3 regions of the Solibacillus ferritrahens genome follow, and region 1 is predicted to be linked to each of the others. Evidence: riboswitches for the same ligand, from Rfam matches in the RefSeq annotation. Region 1 holds a riboswitch; each other region holds the start of a gene.
What was found. Region 1 has a riboswitch for S-adenosylmethionine ahead of metK (methionine adenosyltransferase). Riboswitches for the same ligand answer to the same signal wherever they lie in the genome.
Positions count from the first base shown of each region.

Region 2: another riboswitch for S-adenosylmethionine. It lies ahead of SNE38_RS16750 (bifunctional homocysteine S-methyltransferase/methylenetetrahydrofolate reductase); the one in region 1 lies ahead of metK (methionine adenosyltransferase).
Region 3: another riboswitch for S-adenosylmethionine. It lies ahead of metA (homoserine O-acetyltransferase MetA); the one in region 1 lies ahead of metK (methionine adenosyltransferase).

Region 1 covers NZ_JAXCLE010000025.1:27,243-35,752, forward strand. The annotation lists gene SNE38_RS17405 (MDR family MFS transporter) at 1-142, opposite strand, end outside; gene SNE38_RS17410 (TIGR01212 family radical SAM protein) at 277-1,233, shown strand; gene SNE38_RS17415 (tRNA (mnm(5)s(2)U34)-methyltransferase) at 1,230-1,811, shown strand; gene SNE38_RS17420 (pyrimidine dimer DNA glycosylase/endonuclease V) at 1,853-2,260, shown strand; gene SNE38_RS17425 (alanine/glycine:cation symporter family protein) at 2,327-3,793, opposite strand; gene SNE38_RS17430 (alpha/beta hydrolase) at 3,926-4,729, opposite strand; gene SNE38_RS17435 (gamma carbonic anhydrase) at 4,866-5,378, shown strand; gene metK (methionine adenosyltransferase) at 5,485-6,681, opposite strand; SAM riboswitch class I at 7,009-7,125, opposite strand; gene pckA (phosphoenolpyruvate carboxykinase (ATP)) at 7,326-8,510, shown strand, end outside.
Region 2 covers NZ_JAXCLE010000022.1:17,908-26,417, reverse strand. The annotation lists gene SNE38_RS16760 (GNAT family N-acetyltransferase) at 1-409, opposite strand, end outside; gene metH (methionine synthase) at 473-3,901, opposite strand; gene SNE38_RS16750 (bifunctional homocysteine S-methyltransferase/methylenetetrahydrofolate reductase) at 3,894-5,738, opposite strand; SAM riboswitch class I at 5,848-5,945, opposite strand; gene hemG (protoporphyrinogen oxidase) at 6,048-7,433, opposite strand; gene SNE38_RS16740 (globin-coupled sensor protein) at 7,602-8,510, opposite strand, start outside.
Region 3 covers NZ_JAXCLE010000012.1:19,918-28,427, reverse strand. The annotation lists gene parE (DNA topoisomerase IV subunit B) at 1-1,580, opposite strand, end outside; gene plsY (glycerol-3-phosphate 1-O-acyltransferase PlsY) at 1,890-2,492, shown strand; gene SNE38_RS12565 (HesB/YadR/YfhF family protein) at 2,600-2,890, shown strand; gene SNE38_RS12560 (YczE/YyaS/YitT family protein) at 3,000-3,626, shown strand; gene SNE38_RS12555 (ABC transporter ATP-binding protein) at 3,751-4,521, shown strand; gene metA (homoserine O-acetyltransferase MetA) at 4,558-5,499, opposite strand; SAM riboswitch class I at 5,696-5,804, opposite strand; gene SNE38_RS12545 (nucleoside-diphosphate sugar epimerase) at 5,870-6,625, opposite strand; gene SNE38_RS12540 (AAA domain-containing protein) at 6,641-8,510, opposite strand, start outside.

The DNA of each region.
Region 1 (8,510 bases):
TGAGCATCAGGACAATGCCCGCTGTAGTCAATGATTTCCCTAAATGATCATGAATATATATGCTATTTAAAGGCCATAAAAATGAATTTCCGACCGTATTTACGAATGTGCCAATAATTAAAAACCAGACTTGTTTAGGCACTGAATTTCCTCCTTCAACTTTTGCTCAAATTCCTAGTTTATTCTTTCATTTAAATTTGTACAAGAAAAAAATTTTCTAGTAGGACACGATGATCTGTACATGATAGAATAATACGTTAGAGGAGTGAACAACGAATGACTGAAACAAACTTTCCTTTCCCGTCCGACGGGAAACGTTATTATACATGGAATCGCTATTTGCGAAATGAATTTGGAAAGAAAGTATATAAAGTCGCATTAGATGCTGGCTTTGATTGCCCAAACCGTGATGGTACGGTCGCTTTTGGCGGTTGTACGTTTTGTTCTGCAGCAGGTTCTGGTGACTTTGCTGGTAGTAAAGTGGATCCAATCCCCGTACAGTTCGAAAAAATCAAAGCGAAAATGGAGAACAAATGGAAAGATGGCTTAACGATGGCCTACTTCCAAGCGTACACAAATACTCATGCACCTCTTGAAGTATTAAAAGAGAAATTCGAAGCAGCACTCGCTTGTGAAGGAGTAATGGGGCTTTCTATCGCAACACGTCCCGATTGCCTACCTGATGATGTCGTAGAATATTTAGCTGAATTAAATGAGCGCACTTATTTATGGGTAGAATTGGGATTACAGACAGTCCATGAAAAAACTGCCAACTTAATTAACCGCGCACATGATTATGCGACTTATGTGGAAGGCGTAAATAAATTACGCAAGCATGGCATTCGTGTCGTTACACATATTATTAACGGATTACCTTTAGAGGATTACGATATGATGATGGAAACAGCTCGTGAAGTGGCAAAACTTGATGTACAGGGCATTAAAATTCATCTTCTACATCTTTTAAAAGGAACGCCGCTCGTGAAGCAATACGAAAAAGGCATGCTGGAGTTTATGGAAAAAGATGCATATGTTCAGCTTGTAGCAGATCAGCTTGAAATTCTTCCACCTGAAATGATTGTCCACCGCATAACTGGTGATGGTCCAATTGATTTAATGATTGGTCCGATGTGGTCTGTAAACAAATGGGAAGTACTTAATGGCATAGATGCAGAGTTGGAAAGACGTGGCTCTTATCAAGGAAAGTACTATAAGGCGGAAATTGCAAAATGATATTAGAACGTGTTATTCAATATGCTCAAACTTTATTGAAAAAATCAGTTTCAGAAGGTGAAATTGCGGTCGACGCTACAGCAGGCAATGGACATGATACACTTTTTTTAGCAAATCTTGTAGGTGATAATGGCTATGTGTATGCGTTTGATGTGCAAAAGGAAGCGGTTGATGCCACACTACACCGTCTACTAGACAATGCACTTGAGCACCGGGCAATTGTATTAAAGGACGGGCATGAAAATGTAGCCAAATATATAAATAAACCTGTTGCTGCAGCTATCTTTAATCTAGGCTACTTGCCTGGCAGCAATCATGAGATTATTACTCGACCTGATACTACAATCCAAGCAATCGAAAGCCTTTTAACATTATTGAAAGTTGGCGGAGTTATTGTATTAGTTGTATATTATGGACATGAGGGCGGCAAAGATGAGCGTAATGAAGTAATTGAATTTGTCAGTAATTTATCCCAAAAGCATGTTCATGTTTTACGCTATGAATTTATGAATCAAAAAAATGACCCACCATTTATTATTGCATTAGAAAAAGTAAAAGAATTTCCGAAAGAGGGCTAAGTTTTCTTAGCTCTTTTTTATCTAGTAAAGAGGTGAATTATATGCGTTTATGGCACACCGAGCTCATCCCATTTATCCCAAAAAGCCAGTTGCTTGCCCAATGGCGGGAATTGAATAGTATATTTGCTAAGGAAGACCGCCATATACTTATTAATTATGTATATGACTATCCAAAAGAAGATCTATATATTTACACACAAATTGTACTTAAAGAAATGCTGGTCCGTAATATTACAATTCGTACGATTGATAAAATGGAGCGCTATTTTACAGATATAACAATTCCCCCGAATTACACACCCTTTAAAGATCATCATAACGACGAGTATTTAACTATTTGTTATTATAATTTATATGAAAAATATATTCGAGGACAAAAAGATTTTTCAAAAGAACAATTTGATGCATTACAATTATATTTTTACTCGCAAAAAAGAGATTCCAAATAACTGGTCCATTCAAAAAGTTCTTCGCATATTAAAAGGAGCAACCTATTATAGGCTGCTCCTTTTATTCTATTTATCTTGCTTCTTATATGTCTCCCAGAAATCCGCGTTTTTAATTCCGAGTTTTATTGGATCAAATACTGGGTCTTTACCTTCTTTTTTCTGCTGCTCATAGTCTTTTAAAGCTATAAGAGCCGGTTTCATGATGAATAATAGCATGATGACGTTAATCCAAACCGTTAACCCTAGCCCTACGTCACCGAATGCCCAAGCTAAATCCGATGTTTTAACAGTGCCGTAAAATGCTGAAGCCAATAATACGAATTTCATTAAGAAAATTCCTATCCTTCTGGCATTCCCATTTAGCATATACGAAACATTTGTTTCCGCAATGTAATAGTATGCCATTAATGTAGTGAAAGCAAAGAAGAACAATGAAATCGCTACAAATCCAGATCCGAAGTTATTTAAAGATGGGAACGCGTCATTTACTGCTGCTTGAGTAAAGCCTGAATAAGTAATTGTCTCATCCATTTTTGCTTCGATTAATGGACCGTCTTGGCTACCGTCATGTACGTTGTATGTACCCATGAATAAAATCATTAATGCTGTTGCAGAACATACTAATAGTGTATCAATATAAACTGATGCTGCTTGAACAAGACCTTGTTTTACTGGATGTGATACTTCTGCTGCGGCAGCAGGATGTGCCCCTGTACCTTGACCAGCTTCGTTTGAGTAAATCGCTCGTTTTACACCCCAGAAAATTGCACTCCCGATCATCCCGCCGAATACAGCATCTGTCGCAAAGGCACTACGGAAAATTAAAGCAAATACATCAGGCACAGCTGTAATATTCATAATAATAATAATACCCGCTACCAATAAATAAGCTAATGCCATAAATGGAACTAAAATTTGCGCAGCATTTGCAATACGCTTAACACCGCCGAAAATAATAACCGCCAACAAAAGAATTGTAACTAAACCAGTGATCCAAGGTTCAATTCCAAATGCATTATCTACCGCGCCGGCAATCGCATTTGCCTGAACACCCGGCATTAAAAATGCAACAGATGCAATCATCGCAATGGCAAAAATAATACCTAAGGCACGAATACCTGTTGTCTTTTCAATATAGAATGCAGGTCCACCACGATATTGACCATCTTTCTTTTCTTTGTAGATTTGCGCTAAAGTCGATTCCATATAGGCTGTTGATGCTCCAATAAATGCAGTAACCCACATCCAGAATACCGCACCAGGACCACCGAACGCGATGGCTGTAGCTGTACCAACGATATTACCTGTACCGACACGACCAGACAAAGCAATGGATAATGCCTGGAACGAAGATACACCTGCCTCTGATTTTTCTCCTTTAAACATTAACTTGAACATGTCCCCAATTAACCGGACTTGAGCAAATTTTGTCAGGATTGAAAAGAACAAACCTACGACTAAAATACCGTAAATCATTACAGGACCCCATAATATATTATTGGCCCATCCTACAAAATCATTAATAAAATCCATATTTTACCCCCTTGTTGAACTATTGTATTAATTAGAAATTTAGTATATTACAAATATTCTAAAATTTCGATATATTTTTTTGCTAAAATTAAAAAAAAACCTAACAAAATTCGACTTTTGTTAGATTTTTTATTATTCTACAATATATCCAAGGTCTCTTAAGACATTATTAATAAAATCAATTGTGTACCGGAAAACTTCTTCACGTTCCACTTCAAAAAACAAGCTATGCAGGCATCCATTCCATTGTTTATAGTGAAATTCTGAAAGTTTTTGTTCCATCATCCATTTTTTAGAAGTACTAATGTCCGTTATTTTATCATTTTCCCCAGTCATTAGTAACAGTGGAATATCAGGGAATTTATTTTCAGGATCACGGATTATTCGTGTCATTTGCTGCCATTCCCGATACCATTTAACAGTCACCATACTATTTAATGGTAACTGCTCCTTTAACTCCATCAATACATCTGTATTACGGGTGAAATATTGTATGCTCAATTCATGTTTTAATTTCACATTCGATGTTATAGCACTAAAGCTTGATAATGCATTGGATAGTTTCCCAGGCGCTAATTTAAAATGAAGCCACGGTGATGTAAGGACAACACCTGCGCATTCTATTTTATTTTTCTGCAGCACGTACGCTGCAATAGATGCGCCTAATCCATTACCTACAATAAAAAGAGGCAAATTATATTCTAGAGCAACCTTTAATAACACTTTTGTATAATTATAGTATTCTTCAAAATTTTCGTCATGATATCTTGCATACTTTCCTTGCTCACCATGCCCAGGCAAATCCCCCATTACTACATGGAAGCGAGCACTCCGAAATTTTTCGATTAACCATGCGTACCACCGATGCTGTTCATATGCACTATGTAGAATAACGACTACGGCTTTTGGTTGATGCTCTGTTTCCCATTTCCACATGGTCAATCCTCCTTACATAAAACAGTCTGCTATAATTTATTATATAAAGTTAAAAGATGATAATTGAAAATTAATAGTGATTTGATACGATTACAATAGCTATAATACATTCTATAAAAGAAAAGAGGAATTGAACATGATATACCCTTATAAAGATAAATCACCAAATATTCACCCAACTGCCTTTATTGCTGATTATGCAACAATTACTGGCGATGTGACAATAGGGGAAAATACTTCCATATGGTTTAATACAGTGATACGTGGTGATGTGAATAAAACAATTATTGGAGATCGAGTTAGTATTCAGGATTTAAGTTGTCTTCACCAAAGCCCTGCCTATCCGCTCATTATTGAAGATGAAGTAACAGTAGGTCATCAAGTAACATTACATAGCTGTACAATAAGAGAACGCGCTTTAATCGGTATGGGTTCCATCATTTTGGATGGTGCAGAAATAGGTGAAGGAGCATTTATTGGTGCAGGCAGTCTCGTACCACCTGGAAAAGTGATTCCTCCCAATTCTCTTGCTATGGGGCGCCCAGCAAAAGTTGTACGTGAAGTAAATGCAGAGGACCGGGCAGATATGGATCGCATAATTAATGAATACGTAGCGAAGGGACAATACTATAAATCACTACAGAAATGACATTTCGCTATCTTTCAACTCACCTACCATATAAATGAAGGAAGTATATTATTTTCCATAATAATAGAAAAGGAGCCGTCCATTTGACTGAACGCTCCTTTCCTCTTTAAAGTCCGGCTTTTTCTTTAAGTTCAGCCGCTTTATCTGTATTTTCCCATGGTACATCAATGTCTGTACGTCCGAAATGTCCGTATGCTGCTGTTTGTTTATAGATTGGTCGACGTAAATCCAGCATTTTAATAATTCCTGCCGGGCGTAAATCAAATAGCTCACGTACCCATTCTACGATTTTGGCAGATTCTACTTTACCAGTGCCGAATGTATCTACTGCAATTGATACTGGCTGCGCAACACCGATTGCATAAGCCAGTTGAACTTCTGCACGATCCGCTAATCCTGCCGCAACGATATTTTTTGCAACATAACGCGCTGCATATGCTGCAGAGCGGTCTACTTTCGTTGCATCTTTACCAGAGAATGCACCACCGCCGTGACGTGCGTAACCACCATACGTATCTACGATGATTTTACGACCTGTAAGACCAGCATCACCTTTTGGACCACCGATTACGAAACGACCTGTTGGATTAATGAAATATTTAGTTGCTTCATCTAATAATTCAGTAGGAACAACTGGTTTAATTACATGTTCTTTAATATCTTTTTGGATTTGTTCTAATGTTGCTTCTTCATCATGCTGTGTGGAAATAACGATTGTATCAACACGGACCGGTATATTATTTTCATCATATTCGATAGTAACTTGTGTTTTACCATCTGGACGTAAATACGTTAATTCTCCTGTTTTACGTACTTCCGTTAAACGACGCGCCAATTTATGTGCTAAAGAAATAGGCATAGGCATAAGTTCAGGCGTTTCATTGCAAGCGTAACCAAACATTAAACCTTGGTCTCCAGCACCGATTGATTCTAACTCATCATCCGTCATTGAACCTTCACGTGCTTCTAACGCTTGGTCTACACCTTGTGCAATATCCGGTGATTGTTCACCAACTGCAACTAGTACAGCTAAGTTCTCTGCATCAAAACCATATTTCCCGCGTGTATAGCCAATCTCTGCTACAGTATCACGGATAATCCCTTTCATATCTACATAAGTAGTAGTTGTAATTTCACCAGATACTAATACTAAGCCTGTTGTTACCGTAGTTTCACAAGCTACACGTGCATTTGGATCTGCTGCTAAAATGGCGTCTAAAATGGCATCCGAAATTTGATCGCAAATTTTATCTGGATGTCCTTCCGTTACACTTTCTGATGTAAACAGTCGACGATTTTTCATGTCATTTCCTCCTAATTCACTTTGGCAATTGTTTTATATTTTAAAACGAAAACGATACGGTACTCATTACCCATGCCCGCTTATATTTTCGATAAAGTAAATCCTACTTTTCAGAGTAGAAAATGGTTTTACCAATCAAGTCTCTAGAGCAGTATATTTTACTGCAAGGCGAGACACGATAAACGTCAAGCTTAATTGCTTTGACACGAGGTTTTGAAAGGTCATTTCTTATTTATATACAATTCATATTAAACAAAAAAATCCTTTCACTCATTAGCCGCGTTCATCACGCGTGAGGAAAGGATATATATGCTTCGTTACCTTTCACTCTTATCGTTCAAGGGTAATTTTGCCCTTGCATCAGGTTGGCACCAACACGCATATAATATGCACAGGTTGCCGGGTTTCATAGGGACCTGCCCCTCCACCAGCTCGGGATAAGAGTATCCGTTCAATTACACATCCTACCTAAAAAAATAAAGGCTGTCAATAAATTTTGTCCGATTTTAAACAGTTAAAAATTCCACAAAAAATAATTCATAATTAGTATAGATTATATCCTTCAATGTGTTATACTATTTTTGAATTAATAAACAACTCCCCTACTATAAGGGAATACTATAAAAAAGGATGGTATTTAATAGATGAATTCGGTAGAAATTGCTAACGAGCTGAAAGAACTTTTAAACGGGGAAAACATCAAAACTCAATTATCTGTTCCACAATTAGTTGAAAAAGCTACATCACGTGGAGAAGCAATGTTAACTGTTGAAGGCGCTTTACGTGCTGAAACAGGTAAATATACTGGTCGCTCACCTAAAGATAAATATATCGTTGAAGAAGAGAACTCTAAAGATAAAATAGATTGGGGTAAAGTTAACCGTCCTATCTCTTCAGAAGTATTTGATAAGCTTTATGTCAAAGTTGTAAACTACCTAAAAGAACGCGATGAATTATTTGTATTCAACGGTTTTGCGGGTGCTGACAAAGACTCTCAATTATCGATTAAAGTAATTAACGAATATGCTTGGCATAACCTATTTTGTCATCAATTATTCATCCGTCCTACAGCAGAAGAATTAGCTGCACATGTCTCTGACTTTACAATTGTTTCTGCTCCAAACTTTAAAGCAGATCCAGAAGTAGATGGAACTGGTTCGGAAACATTTATTATAACATCTCTTGAAAAGAAAATCATCTTAATCGGTGGTACTGAATACGCTGGCGAAATGAAAAAATCAATTTTCGGGATTATGAACTACTTATTACCAGAACAAGGTATTTTCCCAATGCACTGCTCTGCTAACGTTGGCGAAAAAGGCGACGTTTCATTATTCTTCGGTCTATCAGGTACTGGTAAAACAACTTTATCGGCTGATTGCGACCGCAAATTAATTGGGGATGATGAACACGGTTGGTCTGATAATGGTGTTTTCAACATTGAGGGTGGATGTTACGCAAAAACAATTAACCTCTCCGCTGAAAATGAACCAGAAATTTACAATGCAATTCGCTTCGGTTCTGTATTGGAAAATGTAGCGGTTGATTCAGAATCACGTATTTGTGATTATGATGATGGTTCTTTAACAGAAAATACTCGTGTTGCATACCCAATCGATTACATTGATAACATCGTATTACCATCAGTAGCAGGTCATCCAAACACAATTGTCTTCTTAACAGCTGATGCGTTTGGCGTATTGCCTCCTATTTCAAAATTAACGAAAGAGCAAGCGATGTACCACTTCTTAAGTGGCTTCACTTCAAAATTAGCAGGTACAGAACGTGGTGTTACTGAGCCAGAACCAGTATTCTCTACATGCTTCGGT
Region 2 (8,510 bases), on a different contig from region 1:
ACGTAAACCCTAGCTTCTCATGAATTTTTATACTCGCTGTATTTTCTTTATCGATACAGCCGACCATTGTTTTCACACCATTTACATTCGCCTCTTCTATGAGCCAATGCATGAGTTTACTGGCAATTCCCTTTTTATAATGATTTTTATGCACATATACCGAATGTTCTACTGTATATTGAAAGGCCGGATAAGCACGGAAGCTTCCGTACGTAGCATAGCCCGCTACTTCCCCATCAACATCAAACACAACTAATGGTTCGCCGGCATTTTGCTTTTGTTTAAACCAGTGAATTCTTTGTTCCAACGTTTGTTCCTTATACATATAAATAGCTGTGGAATTTATGACATTGTCATTAAATATCTCTAAAATTGTCGGTACATCTTCCTTTGTCGCTCGTCGAATCATATATTCCCTCCTCTAGGTAGCAAAAGCCGCATCACCCTAAAATGCGGCGAAACGGCTTTTGAATTATACGTTGAAGTAGCGTGCATCCGGATGTGCAAACACAATCGCTGATACACTTGCTTCAGGTTCCATCATAAAGCCCTCTGTTAATTGTACACCAATTTTTTCTGGCTTTAATAGATGAAATAGCTTTTCCTGATCTTCTAAATTTGGACATGCAGGATAACCGAAGCTGAAACGTTGCCCTTGGTATTTAGCAGCAAATCTATCACGCATTGTAAAATCTGTCGCATCTGGGAAGCCCCATTGATCACGTATTTCCTGGTGAATACGTTCAGCAAAACCTTCAGCAAGTTCTAGTGCAGTCGCCTGCAATGCATGGCTTTCCAAAAATTTTCCTGCTTCTTTCAACTCATTTGCCTGTTTGCTCACACCTTTACCTGCTGTCACGACCATTAATGCAATGTAATCCATCTCTCCGCTATCGACCGACTTCAGGTAATCCGACAAGCATAGGAATGGCTCAACCTGCTGGCGCGGGAACGTAAAACGCTGGATTTCTGTTTTCGCATCTTCAGGACTATATACAACTACATCATCACCATTTGATTGAGCAGGGAAAAACTGATACATACCTGATGCGCTTAATACATTACTTTTCAAATATTGATTTACTAAATCATTCAATAAAATTGCACGGTCATCCTGATCAGCAAGCATTTGCTCTAAATTACCCTTTAACCCTAAGTGATGCCCGATTAATGTACGCATATTTACATATGGGTGTAAATGGGCAATAGAGTATTCTGGTTTAATATGCGGCACAAAATCTTTCGGCTTCCACACTTCCGCATCCTTCACTGTACGAACTGGCTTAACGGCAACTGCAACTGGTCGAGCCGCGCGTTTTGCGTCTGATTCCAGTCGTTTTTCCCGAGAATCACGTAACTCTTCCAATAGTACTTCACGCTCATTTACATTCATTAAGCGATTTGCCTGTTCTAACCCTTGCATCGCATCTTTTGAATAAATGACAGGTCCATCATATTGAGCGGCAATTTTTGTTTCTGTAAAGCGTCGGGATAATGCTGCCCCCCCTACTAAAATCGGCACATCAATGCCTGCTTCTTTGAAGTCCTGTGCTGTAATGACCATTTGCTGAGCTGATTTTACGAGTAATCCCGATAAACCGATAAAATCCGGCTTTTCTTTACGAATTGCTTCAATAAGCTGGGCTGGCGTTACTTTAATCCCTAAATCAACAACACGAAAACCGTTATTACTTAATATAATATCGACTAAGTTTTTTCCGATATCATGTACGTCACCTTTAACAGTTGCTAATACCATTGTTCCTTTATTAGCACTCGTATCGCCCTTTTCCATAAATTGCTCTAAATGAGCGACTGCTGCTTTCATGACACCTGCACTTTGAAGTACTTCAGCTACAATTAATTGGTTTTCATTAAATAACCGGCCTACCTCTGCCATTCCTGCCATTAACGGACCATTTATAATATCAAGTGGGGCATCGAATTTTTCAAGTGCCGCATTTAGATCTTCAATTAAGCCTTCTTTCGTACCTTCTAATATGTAATACGCGAGGCGTTCTTCTACTGTTGCCGGTAATTCTTTAACGACTGCATCCTTCTTTTTGTCACGATAAAAGTCTGTAAATACAGCCAGTGTTTCATCATTTGTATTGAATATTAAATCGTTCGCCAGTTTGATTTCCTGTTCCGGAATCGATGCATACCGCTCTAGCTTTTCAGTATTTACGATTGCATAGTCCAAACCTGCTTGTGTACAGTGGTATAAATACACCGCATTTAACACTTCACGACCTACTGGTGGTAAACCGAACGAAACATTACTTACACCGAGTACTGTTAAACAGCCAGGTAAATGTTCTTTAATGAGGCGAATTCCTTCAATTGTTTCCTCAGCGGCACCAATATATTGTTCATCGCCTGTACCAACTGGGAACATTAGCGGGTCAAAGATAATATCCTCTGCTGCCATCCCCCATTTTTCCGTAAGCAGCTCGTATGAACGCTTGGCAACTTCCAGTTTTTTCTCGCGTGTAACTGCCATTCCCGTTTCATCAATTGTTCCTACAACAAGTGCGGCACCGTATTTTTTCACAAGTGGCATTACCGCATCAAAGCGCTCTTCCCCATCTTCCAAGTTAATGGAGTTGATAATCGCTTTACCTTGCGAGAACTTTAGTGCAACTTCCATTACTTTTTCGTCGGTTGAATCTATTACGAGTGGCACCTTTACCTTTTTTACAACTTCCTGCATAAAATTTTTCATATCTTCTACTTCATCACGGTCTGGGTTTGCTAAACAAATATCAATTACATGCGCCCCATTCTTCACTTGCGCACGTGCAATTTCCGCTGCTTCCTCAAACTTCCCGTCAACAATCAAGTTTTTAAATTTACGCGAACCAATTACGTTTGTTCGCTCTCCGATAAATAACGGACGCATCGATTCATCATATTGCAAAGGCTCAATACCCGATACGACATGTCCATGTGTAATGGCTTTCGGCTCGCGTGGTTTATGGCCTTCTACTGCTTTTCGAATTGCTGCAATATGCGCAGGTGTCGTCCCGCAACATCCGCCGACAATGTTTAGCCAGCCTTTTTCTGCGAAACCTTTCAATTTTTTGGATAATGAATCCGGCGTTTCATGATAACAACCTTCCTCATCCGGTAAACCGGCATTTGGGTAACAACTAATATAACCAGTCGAAAGCTCTGCCAACGAACGAATATGATCGGTCATAAATTCCGGACCTGTCGCACAGTTTAATCCGACAGACAATGGTTTAATATGTTCAATCGAGATATAAAATGCCTCAATTGATTGTCCAGCAAGCGTTGTTCCCATTGGCTCAATTGTCCCTGAAATCATAACTGGCAGCTCTTTACCAAGCTCCTCAAATGCCCGGTGGATTGCAATCGTCCCCGCTTTCACATTAAGCATATCTTGAGAAGTTTCAAGCAAAATTAAATCTGCCCCTGCTTCAGTTAATGCTTTTGCTTGGATATAAAAGTTTTCTTCTAGCTCTTCAAATGTAATACCGCCTGTTACCGACAATGTTTTTGTCGTAGGGCCGATTGCACCTGCGACAAAACGTGGCCATTCTGCTGTTGAAAATTCTTTCGCAGCTTGTAATGCGATTTTGACTGCATTCTTATTAATTTCAACTGCCTTATCTCCTAAATCATACTCATTTAAAACGAGCGGTGTACCTCCAAACGTATTTGTACAAATAATGTCTGCCCCTGCAGCTAAGTATTCGCGGTGAATCTTACCTAATACATCAGGTCTTGTCAGCACCAGGTTTTCATTACAACCGTCTAATTCTTCTCCACCAAAGTCTTCATATGTTAAATTTTCTGCCTGAAGCATCGTCCCCATGGCACCATCGATGATTAAGATTCTTTTTTGTAATTGCTCATGAATTGGGTGATTATACATTTGACTGAACTCCTTTACTTTCCACATCATATTGTTTTACATATTCCATTAATTCCAGTGTCATTTCATAACGTAAGAACGGGGTAATTAAATAAATCCCATTAAAGTATTTGCACGCTGTATCGAGCAATTCTTTCGCAATGGCAATGCCTTCTGCTGTAGCTGCATCTTTATCGTCCCCACAGGCTGCCATACGAGCAAGTACTTCATCAGATAGTTTAATCCCCGGCACTTCATGGTGTAAAAACTCTGCACTGCGTGATGAGGTAAGCGGCATAATTCCAATATAAATCGGCGTATCCAAATGCTTCGTCGCCTCATAAATTTCGATTATTTTTTCTTTCGTATAAACCGGCTGCGAAATGAAATAATCGGCACCATGTTCAATTTTCTTCTCTAAACGGGCTACTGCACGGTCCAGTACACGCACATTCGGATTAAATGCAGCGGCCACAGAAAAATCGGCTTGTTTTCTTAACGATTTCCCTGTAAATGAACCACCTTTATTTAACTGCTTAATTAACGAAATTAGCTCCATTGAAGACACATCATATACACTCGTTGCACCCGGGAAGTCTCCAACTTTCGTCGGGTCTCCTGTTATGACAAGAATATCATGTAGCTCCAAAGCATTCAGTCCCATTAAATGCGATTGAAGACCAATTAAATTACGGTCACGACATGTTAAATGCGGCAATGAACGAATACCATGTTCCTTCAAAATAGCCGCCATCGCAATATTGCTTATACGGGGTGAAGCAAGCGAATTATCGGCCATCATAATAACGTCCGCCCCTGCGTTCGCCAATTGTTTTGCCCCTTCAACAAAGCCTTCAATTTCAAGATGTCGTGGTGTATCAAGCTCCACAATAACAGAACGCTCACGTTTTGCTTTTTCATGAAGCGGTTCCTGCTTTCGAGGTTCTGCAATACGAACAAATTGCGTATGGCCATGCTTTTCCTCTTTTGTTTCAACTGGCGTTAAATTTGCTAAATATTTTTTTACTGCTGCTATATGCTTCGGCGTAGTCCCACAACAACCACCAATTAAACGCACCCCTTGGTTTACAAGCTCTACAGCTGCACGTGCAAAATAATCGGTTTCTGATTCATATACAACACGCCCATCTTCTATATCTAAAAGAGAAGCATTTGGGTATGCCGATAGAAAGGCGGTTTTAGGTAGATTTACCCCTTCAAAAGCCTGAATTGTATGAAATGGCCCTAAACGGCAATTGCTTCCAACAATATCTGCACCTACTCGTTCAAGGTCTTGTAGTGCTTCGTTTAATGTCATTTGATTTTGAAGTACACCTGGCTCCTGCATCGTTACTTGTGCAATAATCGGTAAATCGGTCATTGAACGTAATAGATGGACACAATGCGATAATTCTTCAAAATCGTAATACGTTTCCAGTAAGAATCCATCCGGTTCACCAGCTAGTAATACTTCCACTTGCTCTTGAAAGGCAGCTAAGATTTCATCTAATGTTGCATCACTTTTTCGAATCCCTCGAATGCCACCGATTGTTGCCAGAACATACTGTCCCCCCGGAGCAGCTGCTCGCTTCGCAATCTTCAGCGCAGCTTCGTTAAATTCCTTTACACGACTTTCAAAACCATATCGAGCTAACTTAATCGCATTCGCTCCATATGTATTTGTTTGAATAATGTCTGCACCTACAGCAATATATTCACTATGAATTTTCTCGATAATTTCAGGCCGTGCAATATTCATTTCCTCATGGCAGTAATCCAACCCATAGGAATAAAGTAAAGTTCCAATTGCTCCATCCGCCGTTAAAACGCGTGTTTTTAAATCTTGTAGTAAACCCATTGCTTCCACTCCATCATTCACAGTATTTTCAGTATATTTTTAATACAAAAAAGCCTTCTTTCATTAAGCAAAAGAAGGCTTGATAGTTGTCAGTCGTCAACTTAATCCCTTCTCATCTTCTGGCAATCGCCACTGGATTTAGCACCTGACATAATGTTGGTTGCTGAAGTTTCAACGGGCCAGTCCCTCAACTTCTCTCGATAAGAAATTATATGAATTTTTCTAAAATTTAAAATTAAAAATTATTTAAGTAATCATATCGTTATCTAAATAAGACGTCAATACCCTTTAGCCGAATAAAGTATTTCTTTACATAATTCGTGTAATAATTTGTTCCGCCGTTTTTTTACCATTTTGAATACATGCACCAATCCCTACCCCAAAGTAGGAACATCCAGCTAAAAGCAGATTCGGGTAGTGCACTTGTAAATAATCTACAACTTTTGATAACGCTTCATTATGCGCTAAATCATAACGGGGCATCTGATTGATCCATTTCGTAACATTTACGACGGTCGGTTTCGCTTCAATACCCAAACTTAATCGGATATCCTCCATTGCGACTTTCTTCAACTCTTCATCAGGCATTGCTACCAGCTCTTCATATCGCGGATTAATGTTTTTATAAAATAAACGAACGAGCAGATTCCCTTCTGCTGACGTATGCTTCCATTTACGACTTGTCCATGTAGATGCATTGCATACTAAATCACTATTATGGGAGACAATAAAACCTGTACCGTCTGCTGGTAAAACATTGTCCGGTACATCAAAGCCAACATACATCGTTAAAGCAGATGCCGTTGTAAACTTTTCAAGCTGTACATCCAAATTGTCGTCTTGCAATACAGTACGTACTGTATCATTTGGTACGGCAAGAACAACGATATCCGCTATAATCGTTTCGTTTTCTAAAACGACTTCATACTGTCTGCCTACTTTTCGTATTAGCTCTGTTGCGGTCCTTTTTATGAATTCCACTTCTGGCAACTGCTCTTCAAGACGGTCAATTAATGTAGATAAACCCTTTCGAAAAGAAATAAACTTCTTATCTGCTGCTTTTTCAAACTGCTCGCGATTTGCTTCAAAACCATTCATAATCGACCCATAATTATTTTTATAATCTACTAAATAAGGTAACGTTGACGCTAAGCTCAGCTGATATAAATCACCTGAATAAACCCCTGCCAATACAGGAGCAATTTGTTTTTGCACAATTTCTTCACCTAAAAAATATTCTAAAAATGAACCAATTGAACTTTCCTTTGTAAAATCTTTATTTGGAATTTCAATATCCTGTAATGCCCTTTTCTTTCCTTCTTCTGAAATTAACGTGCTCGACATAAGTGATTCCACACTCATCGGAATGCCGAATGTTGACCCTGCGGGAATAGCATGCAGCTCATTATTAGTATGAATGTAAGAAATGCCTGTTTCGTTATAAACAAGCTCCGATTCAAAGTTAAGCTCTTTCACTAGCTCTAGCACATTGGGATGACGCGCTACAATGGAATCCGCACCGGTTTCCATAATAAATCCCTCTTCATACTCTGAATGTATTTTTCCGCCTAAATACTGATTTTTCTCTATTAATACTAACCGCGCTTCAATATTCTTTTCATGCATTTGATTTTTTAAATAGTGCATCGTACATAATCCAGTAATCCCGCCACCTACAACTACTACTGTTTTCATGTTGTTCTCTCCTATTTCGTTCACTTTTTCTTCTCTTAGTATAATCGTTTTCACCAGAGATATGGACAGGCAGATAAAACAATTTTCAAAATTTAAAGTCATCGCTTATAATTTCAAATTAAAAAGCTATGCAAAAAGGAAGAACCTTTCGCATAGCTTTCTTTTAAGTTATTCTAAGTCGTGCGAAATTTGCGCCAATGAATCTGCAGAATTTGTTACTAAATCAAAGGCACCCGCAAGTTCTACTATAACGTCTCCAATTAGCCCCACCTCTTGCTCGACTAAATCATTTTGCTTTTTCGTCTCAACCATTGAATTAACAATAGCATTAAACTGAACTTCAGTAGATTTCATACTTTCTTCCCCGATAAGTATCGCTGCTTTTATTTCCTGCAATGATTCGAGTAGCTTTGTCGTTCGGATATCTGTATTTTGCAACAGTCCCTCTACATTTATTGCTGAATTTTTCGTCTGCTCCGATAGTTTCCGCACTTCCCCGGCTACAACACCAAAGCCTTTACCAGCTTCTCCAGCACGGGCTGCTTCTATCGCTGCATTTAGCGCCAATAAATTAGTTTGATTCGCAATGTTTGTTACTATACCCATCGTGGATTCCATCTCTTTTGATATGTCAGCTAGTTTATCTATTTCTGACGAAATCGTTGCTACTGATTGATTGATTGCAGTCATACTCTCTGATTGATGCTGAACTTGAGCTTTCCCTTGATTTGCCTGTTCTGTAGCCACCGATGAAATATCACTCGCTTTTTTCGAATGGGATACAATGACCATGGATTGTGCACTCAGTTGTTGGAACGATGCATTTGTTTGCTCAGACATTGTCGCTAAATTAGAGGAAGATTCAATAATAGCATTTCCTATTTTACGTTTTTCCTCTACTAGCTTTTCTTCCTTTCTTTCCACTACTGCTTCATATTCTTCTAAAACAACTTGCTGCTCTAGGTTTAATATTTTCGATATGGCTGCAAGCGTAAGAAAACGTTGCTCGTCGTTCTTAATATTTACATTTACTAAATGAATAAAATCTATTAATAGGTTTGAAAAGGCCGTCATATA
Region 3 (8,510 bases), on a different contig from region 1:
ATATAGCGATAGAAAAATGTGAGTAAAAGTACTTGAATATGTGCGCCATCTGTATCGGCATCCGTCATAATGACCACTTTATCGTAGCAGGCATCTTCTACATTGAAATCCGCGCCGACACCCGCTCCTATAGTATGGATAATCGTAGCAATTTCCTCGTTTTTCATAATGTCCTGCAGCTTTGCCTTTTCAGTGTTGATAACTTTACCGCGTAAAGGCAAAATGGCTTGGAAAGTACGATCCCGACCTTGTTTCGCCGAACCGCCTGCAGAATCACCCTCTACTAAATACAGTTCGTTTCTCGCCGCATTTTTCGATTGTGCAGGCGTTAGCTTCCCTGACAGCAAAGTACTCGATTTTTTCTTTTTACCGTTTCTTGCATCATCACGTGCTTTACGAGCTGCTTCACGAACTTGATGAGCACGAATCGCCTTTCGAACTAAAGATGCCGAAAGCTCTGCGTTTTCCTCCAATACATACAATAACTTTTCAGAAACGACTGTATCGACAACATAACGCGCCTCAGATGTTCCGAGCTTGCCTTTCGTCTGACCTTCAAACTGTAGTAGATTCTCGGGAATACGCACTGAAACAATCGCGGTTAAACCTTCGCGAATGTCAACGCCTTCCAGATTTTTATCTTTTTCTTTTAATAAACCAATTTTTCTTGCATATTCATTAAACACTCGTGTTAATGCAGACTTCGCACCTGTTTCATGTGTTCCGCCATCACGTGTACGTACATTGTTTACGAACGACAGGATAGTTTCGGAATAACCGTCATTAAATTGCAGGGCAAATTCCACTTCAATTTCCTGAAGTATGCCTTCCACATATTTAACAGGATGCAGAACATCTTTTTCTTCATTCAAGTAGGCAACAAATGCTTCAATACCATTTTCATAGAAGAAAGTTTCATGCTGGCCTTGTCCGCGTTCATCAACACGCTCATCGATTAACTCAATTTTTAAACCTTTTAATAAAAATGCTGATTCACGCAGGCGCTCTGCCAGCGTGTCATAATTATACTTTGTCGCCGAAAAAATCGTTGAATCAGGTAGGAAATGTACCAATGTACCTGTTTCCTTTGTTTTTCCAATCATATCAAGGGATGTAGCTGGTTTACCACCTTGCTCGAAACGTTGGCGATAAATTTGCCCATCACGGTAAATTGTTACTTCTAAAAATGAGGACAAAGCATTTACAACAGATGAACCTACACCGTGTAAACCGCCACTCGTTTTGTAGCCACCCTGTCCAAATTTACCACCTGCATGGAGTACAGTAAAAATAATTTCCGGAGTTGGCTTACCCATTTTATGAATACCTGTAGGCATACCACGACCATGGTCTCGTACGCTAATACTATTATCTTCATGAATCTTCACGATGATATGATTACCAAATCCAGCAAGTGCTTCATCCACTGCGTTATCTACAATTTCGTACACTAAGTGGTGAAGACCTCGACTATCTGTAGAACCAATATACATCCCTGGTCTTTTTCGTACGGCTTCTAAACCTTCTAATACTTGAATGGCATCTTCATTATAAGACATACCCGATTGATTTTTAACCAAATGCAATCCCCTCCAAAAAATACAAACAAACGTTCTATTTACTACCTAATCGTACTTTCAAATATGCATGATGTCAATGTTTGAGCGTACTTTTTTAGGCTTTGCAAAGACTAATTGTATCATCAAAAACCGACGTTTAAAAGCCTATCCTTTAATAGTTGATAAACAAATGTAACTTTTTCCCTGTTTCCATCCTGTTATTACGAAAAAATAATACCTCTTTCCTTCTATTAAAAAACATTGTAGAATATTCATAACATACTATTAGTACCAACTAATAATTCTGACATTTGAAAGGAGCACAACTTCTTGATCAACGCTTTAATAATTATTTGTGCTTATTTAATCGGTTCCATCCCATCTGCATTATGGATAGGGAAAATTTTTTATAAAACAGATATCCGAAAGCAAGGCAGCGGTAATTTAGGCACTACGAATACATTTAGAGTTCTAGGTAAGAAACCTGGAATTGCTGTACTGCTACTTGATATTTTTAAAGGGACAGCAGCAGTTTTATTGCCGCTGTTAGCAATTTTCAGTGATAGTACTGTTCATCCACTTATTCTTGGTATCGTTGCAGCAGCGGGGCATATGTTCCCGATATTTGCGAGCTTCCGTGGCGGTAAAGCCGTAGCGACAAGTGCTGGTATCATCTTAGGTTATAATTTGCCATTATTCCTTGTTTTACTTACTGTATTTATCATTTCATTAAAAACGACAAAAATGGTGAGCTTAACTTCAATGATTGCATCAGCAGTGGCGATCATCTATGTAACGATTAATTGGATTGTTACGGGTGAATATGCGCTCTTTATTTTAGTAGCAATTTTAGCTTCCTTTATCTTTTATCGTCACCGCGAGAATATTATACGCATTAAAAATGGAACTGAACCAAAAATTAAAGGTTTTTAACATGCAGGCTGAAGGTTTATACTTCAGCCTTTTTTGTTTCGTTTTAGCAGGCGCGGGTTTTGTAAGTTTTTTTCATTTCCTGCATAATGACAATAGAGGTGAATTGTATGGAAATTAAATTAACTGAAAAAGCAGTCGAATGGTTTAAAGAAGAAATGGAAATAGAACATGGAGACTATATTCGCTTTTATGCACGCTATGGGGGCTCATCTCCCTTTCATGAAGGATTTTCGTTAGGAATGACACGTGAGCAGCCCCATGAAATAGGGATTGAAACCATTATAGAGAATGTACACTTCTTTATTGAAAAATCCGATGAATGGTTTTTTAGTAACCATCATCTAATTGTAGACGTCGATGAAACAACTGATGAACTTAGCTATTCATATGAAAAATAGCCTTCAAAAAGTTATAATATTTTAAATATATTGTAAATCCGTTTTTCATCCTTGTAATCGATATAATGTGTAAAGATATTGATTACAAGAAGAGGGATTACAATTGAAAGTGAAACAAGGATTTTATTGGCGCTGCCTATTTTTTATCGCAGGGATTATCGTTTTGTCACTAGGTGTTGCCTTAACGATTAAAGGACAAACAATCGGTGTAGGTTCATGGGACGTGCTCCATATAGGACTTTATAAAAATCTCGGTTTAACAATCGGGGCTTGGTCCATCATTATAGGGTTAATTATTTTAGCGATTGACTCTATGTTATCAAAAAGACTACCAAAAATAGGTACCTATTTAGATATGTTTTTAACGGGGATTTTTATTGATATCTTTTTGTATGTGCTACCTAATGCACACAACCTTTTGGAGCAAACTTTATCGTTTGTAGTAGGTATAGTGCTACTAGGTATTGGTTGTGGTATGTACATGGTGGCTAACCTCGGTGTTGGACCACGTGATACTTTAATGCTGTTATTAGTCCGTCGCCTAGGCTGGAGCGTGAACCGTGCACGTACGACAATGGAAGTATCAGTTGCTGTTGTAGGCTTCATTTTAGGCGGTCCTGTTGGTATAGGGACAGTATTTATGGCATTCGGCTTAGGACCGGTTGTTCAATGGGCCCTAAAATGGAATGAAAAGCTGTTTTACCGTGCAGCAGGTGTAGAAAGTGCCGTAATTTAAAATGAGAAGAAAGCGAACATAGTAGGTTTGCTTTCTTTTTTTTATTAACAATTGTTACAATATTCAAAAAATACTTCCGTAATTAAAATAAATCCCGCATAGTAGTAATTGGAGGTGTTTTTTAATGATACAGATTGAAAATGTCCAACTATACCGGAATGAAAAAGTAATTTTGAATAATTTAAGCTGGCATGTACAAAAAGGACAGCATTGGGCCATTTTAGGCTTGAATGGTTCAGGAAAAACAACCTTGTTAAAAGTAATCAACGGCTATATTTGGCCAAACAAAGGTAAAGTGCAAGTACTGGGTGAAACTTTCGGCAATACATATATCCCTACCCTACGGACACGCATCGGCTGGGCAAGCAATGCAATGATTGATAGCTTCAACTGGCAGGATAATGCAATCGAAATTGTGCTCAGCGGAAAATTCGGTGCGCTCCGTCTATTTAATGACGTGTCCAACGAGGAGATTGAGCAGGCACTATCCTTTATGAAACAGTTTCATTGTGATCATTTGGCAAATAAATCATTTGAGCATTTATCACAAGGTGAACGTCAACGTGTACAAATTGCACGTGCTTTAATGGCAGAACCAGAAATATTAATATTAGATGAGCCATGTGGCGGACTTGACCTTATAGAGCGGGAAAACTTACTACAAAAGATTGAGCAAATAGCCAAGTGCGATAACTGTCCTACACTTATTTATGTAACGCATCATGTAGAAGAGATTTTACCTTGTTTTAGCCATGTACTGTTAATGAAAGATGGTGAAAGCGTAGCTGCAGATACTCGCGAAGTCATATTGAATGAACAATTGCTGAGTGACTTTTTTGGCCGTGAAGTAAGTTTACAAATAGAACAAGAACGTGCATGGCTTGCAGTAAAATAAAAATGAGCCAGCAAGATATTCCCTTGCTGGCTTTTCTTATATGTGATATTCGATATTTTCCTCAACAAAATGCCATTCATAAGGTGTTTCTTGGTATACGTAATAGTTTAACCAGTTGTAGAATAACAGATGTGAATGGGCACGCCATACATTTTTAGGTGCATTTTGTGGGTCATTATTCGGGAAGTAATTAATCGGAACTTCCGTATTTTCCGGATCCTTTTCAATATCACGGAAATATTCGTCCGATAGAGTCGTCGCATCATACTCTAAATGGCCTGTAATCATGATATGCTTATTGTTTTTTGATTGGACGATAAATACACCGGCATCGTCCGAATAGCTAAGCAGACGCAAATCTGGGTGTGCACGGACTTCATCTATTGAGACAGATGTATGGCGTGAATGAGGTGCAACATATTCATCACTGAAGCCCCGTACTAAATCGACCGTTAAATCTGTTATCACATGCGAATAAACGCCGGAGCATTTTTTAGGCAGCTCAAACTTCCCGATACCGAAATGATGATACAGTGCAGCTTGTGCGCCCCAACATATATACATGATCGATGTAACATTTTGATCGGCCCAGTCCATCACATCGGTAATTTCCTTCCAATAGCCTACATCTTCAAATTGCATTTTCTCTACTGGTGCACCAGTGATAATAAGACCATCATATCGGCGGTGCTTAATCTCATCGAATGTTTGGTAGAACGTATCTAAATGTGATTTGGAAACGTTTTTGGATTCGTATGTAGCGGTATTTAAAAATGTAACATCTACCTGTAGTGGTGTGTTCCCTAGTAAGCGCAATAATTGGAGCTCGGTTTTTTCCTTTTCCGGCATTAAATTGAACACTAAAATATTCAAAGGTCGAATTTGCTGAGTTTTCGCACGATCTTCCTCCATAACGAAAATCTTCTCTCTTCTCAGCAGCTCACCGGCAGGTAAATGTTTCGGAATATTAATTGGCATTGCACTTTCCCCCTCTAATCTTTCTAAATAATCTTGGCTTAATAACGCAAAGCTTTTTCGAGCTTCTTTCCTTTCAAATAAATCATTGTAATAGCCGCAGGGGTTTGATCATTGGAGCATGTAATCGAATACTTGCCGAAAAAACACAAAAAACCCCTCATTCCAGCACAACAGAAATGAGAGGTTTATATACCCGTTCTTATCTGCCAAGGTCATTGCCTTGCTGGAAGTAGCACCTTTCTAGTTGTACTAGAGGTTGCTGAAGCATCTACGGGCACAGTTCCCTCCGCTTCTCTTGATAAGACTATTAAATTGACACTAGTGTAACACGGTAGTGTAAGTTTTGCAATAATTCAAAAAATATATATATTTACTCAGGATTTAAATGCTCTTTCTCATAATTAAATAAAATCGTTTCAAGCCTTTCATCCCATGCACCTGTTAACGTATTATACACACGCATAAAGTGGCGGTTTTCCTTTTGATCCATAAGCGAAAAACATAGAACCGGAATATCATTAATTTGAATTGATTCGGTCGATATAACTTTTGTAATAAAAGTTGGGACCTCCTGTTCTGCCAATGGTTGTTCGCTTAACTGTCGCTGAATAAATTCAATCAGCATCGATTCTTCAATCGCTTCAATTTCCTCGTTTTCAATCGTCGGAAACGGTTCAGGAAACTCCTCTAAATCAGAGAACTCCTCTAGGTCCCCTTCCAGCAGCTGTTCATGAATCGGGCTATATTGTACAAAATGACTTGTTTGCTCAAGCTCCTCTTCAAAAATACCCGATTCAAGCTGCGCCATTCCTTTTGCCGTAAGTGTGAACACTTCATTTTCTTTTTCAATCATGCCCATTCGTAACATTTTATTCGTTAAATCATGGATAAATAACGGTTCAACTAATAAAATTTCCGCTAAAAGCTCGACATTATTCAGCTTCGCCTTCTGAAATGAAATTAGCATCATCTTCATTAAAATATCCATCGCATTCCTCATAACAGGATGATAGTGCACTTCCAACGTATGAATGGGAATGGCGTATTGCATCTGCTTTTGAATTTCGATGTTTGGATTTTCGTTAAGTTCTTTTTGTAATTGTCCGGTTATGCTGTTTAAATCCACTGTATACACCTTTCCTTACATTGCAAAATAGCCACTTTGCTCTTTTACTGTATTTAATACATGGGAATACATATCGCGTGTTTTCGCATGTTTTGGACGCTGTGTAAACATATCGGTACTGCCGATCATAATAAGCAGTTCACGTGCGCGGGATAATGCTACATTTAGACGGCGATAATCTTTGGCAAACCCAATTTCTCCGCGCTCATGGTCATGATTACGCACCATACTGACGATAATGACATCCATCTCCATCCCCTGGAACTTATCGACCGAGCCTGTGCGGATGTGTAGATGCGGTAAGCTTAGTTCCTGTTCGATGAGACGATTTATGCGTCTTACTTGCTCGGCATAAAACGAAATGACCCCAACAGATTTCTGAGCACCTTGCGGGATTAATCCTTCCGCTTTTGCTTTTTCAGTCGCTTCATTCATTTCCAGTAATTGCTGTTTAATCTGATCAAGCTCCGCTACATTGAATAAGCTTGACCCTTCTTTTACACGCTGTTCAAAATACGGCTTTTCATTCGGAATATCCAGCCACATTAAATGATTTTTCCGCGTAATTTTAGAAGTTTGCAGGAAGTGATCACGTACAGCATCCGAATCTTCCAAACCACATTGCAGGCTTTCCTGTTCATTTTCATAAAACGGTGTGATAGTTGACATAATATTTTTATGCATACGATATTGAAGAGCAAGCATAGTTTTATTTTGAGTTGGTAAGTTATTATAAAGGCGTTCGAATAAAGATTCTTCCAGTAATTTTTCAAGTTCACGTTTTTCCTCAAAAGTCGTACTTTCTTTTACAACTTGCTCCAATGTTTCTTCAAACGTTGCATCCCCTACAAGTGGCGGTAATTGATGATGATCTCCTACTAATATGATCTTTGAGCCCTTTAACATCGGTAAAAGTAGTTCAGGTGGCGTCGCCTTAGATACTTCATCAATAATGACAACATCAAAAGTTGGATAGTTGTCCATAAACTCTTTATTTGCCGACGCTACACATGTCGTGCCAATGACATTCGCATGCTTCACATATAATTTTCTGATTTCATCTAAATCGTGCGCATTCGCATTTTTCAGTAAGCCATACCACTCGTTTTGAAGCTCGGCTGTGACGGGCAGTAAATCGATTTTCACTTGTAATGTTGCAATTTGCGCTGTGAAATGCTCAATTTTTTCGTTTACAGCTACAATAGCTTGTTCTGGATTTAGCTTCGTTAATTGTTCAAGCTCTGTACGGCGTTTTTCGAGTTGCACGCCTTCACTGTTGATTTCTTTAAAGCGTGTAGTCATGTCTTCAACAGTGGCAGTGCCAAGTGCAATTTGTTCATCCAGTACCGCAAGTTCTTCTGCTTTTTTACTGTGCTGAAGCTCTAATCTTTCTCGATTTTGGCGCTGTGTTTCAAATTTCATTTGCTCTAGCTCGTTTGTAGCGAGCAAATCTTCAAGTTCATCCGTTGTATGGCTAACGACGATTGATGGATCTACATTTCCTTTTACGGAATCAATTTGAGTTTGAGTTGCAGCAGCTTCTTCCTGTAATTTTTGAAGGACCTGTGCTTTTTCGTCATTTTGCTCCTTGAACTGAAGCGTTATTTCTTCTTTTAGCTTTTCAAAAATAAGTACAGTTTCACGAATCGAATCCATATACTTATTGTTCAGCTGATCAATATATTGCATGCGCAAATGGATACCTTGGATAGAGCGTGTCCCGTTTTGTGCATTAACTTTTCGGTCGCGGAATGCCATGCTTAGTTTTGTTAAAAATTCCTGTACCTCTTCAAGTGAATAATGATGATTCATTTCCAATTGATCTGGCGTCACATGAATGCCCAGTGCTGTTTCACTGTAATTCAGTGCTTTTTCAAGCCGCTCT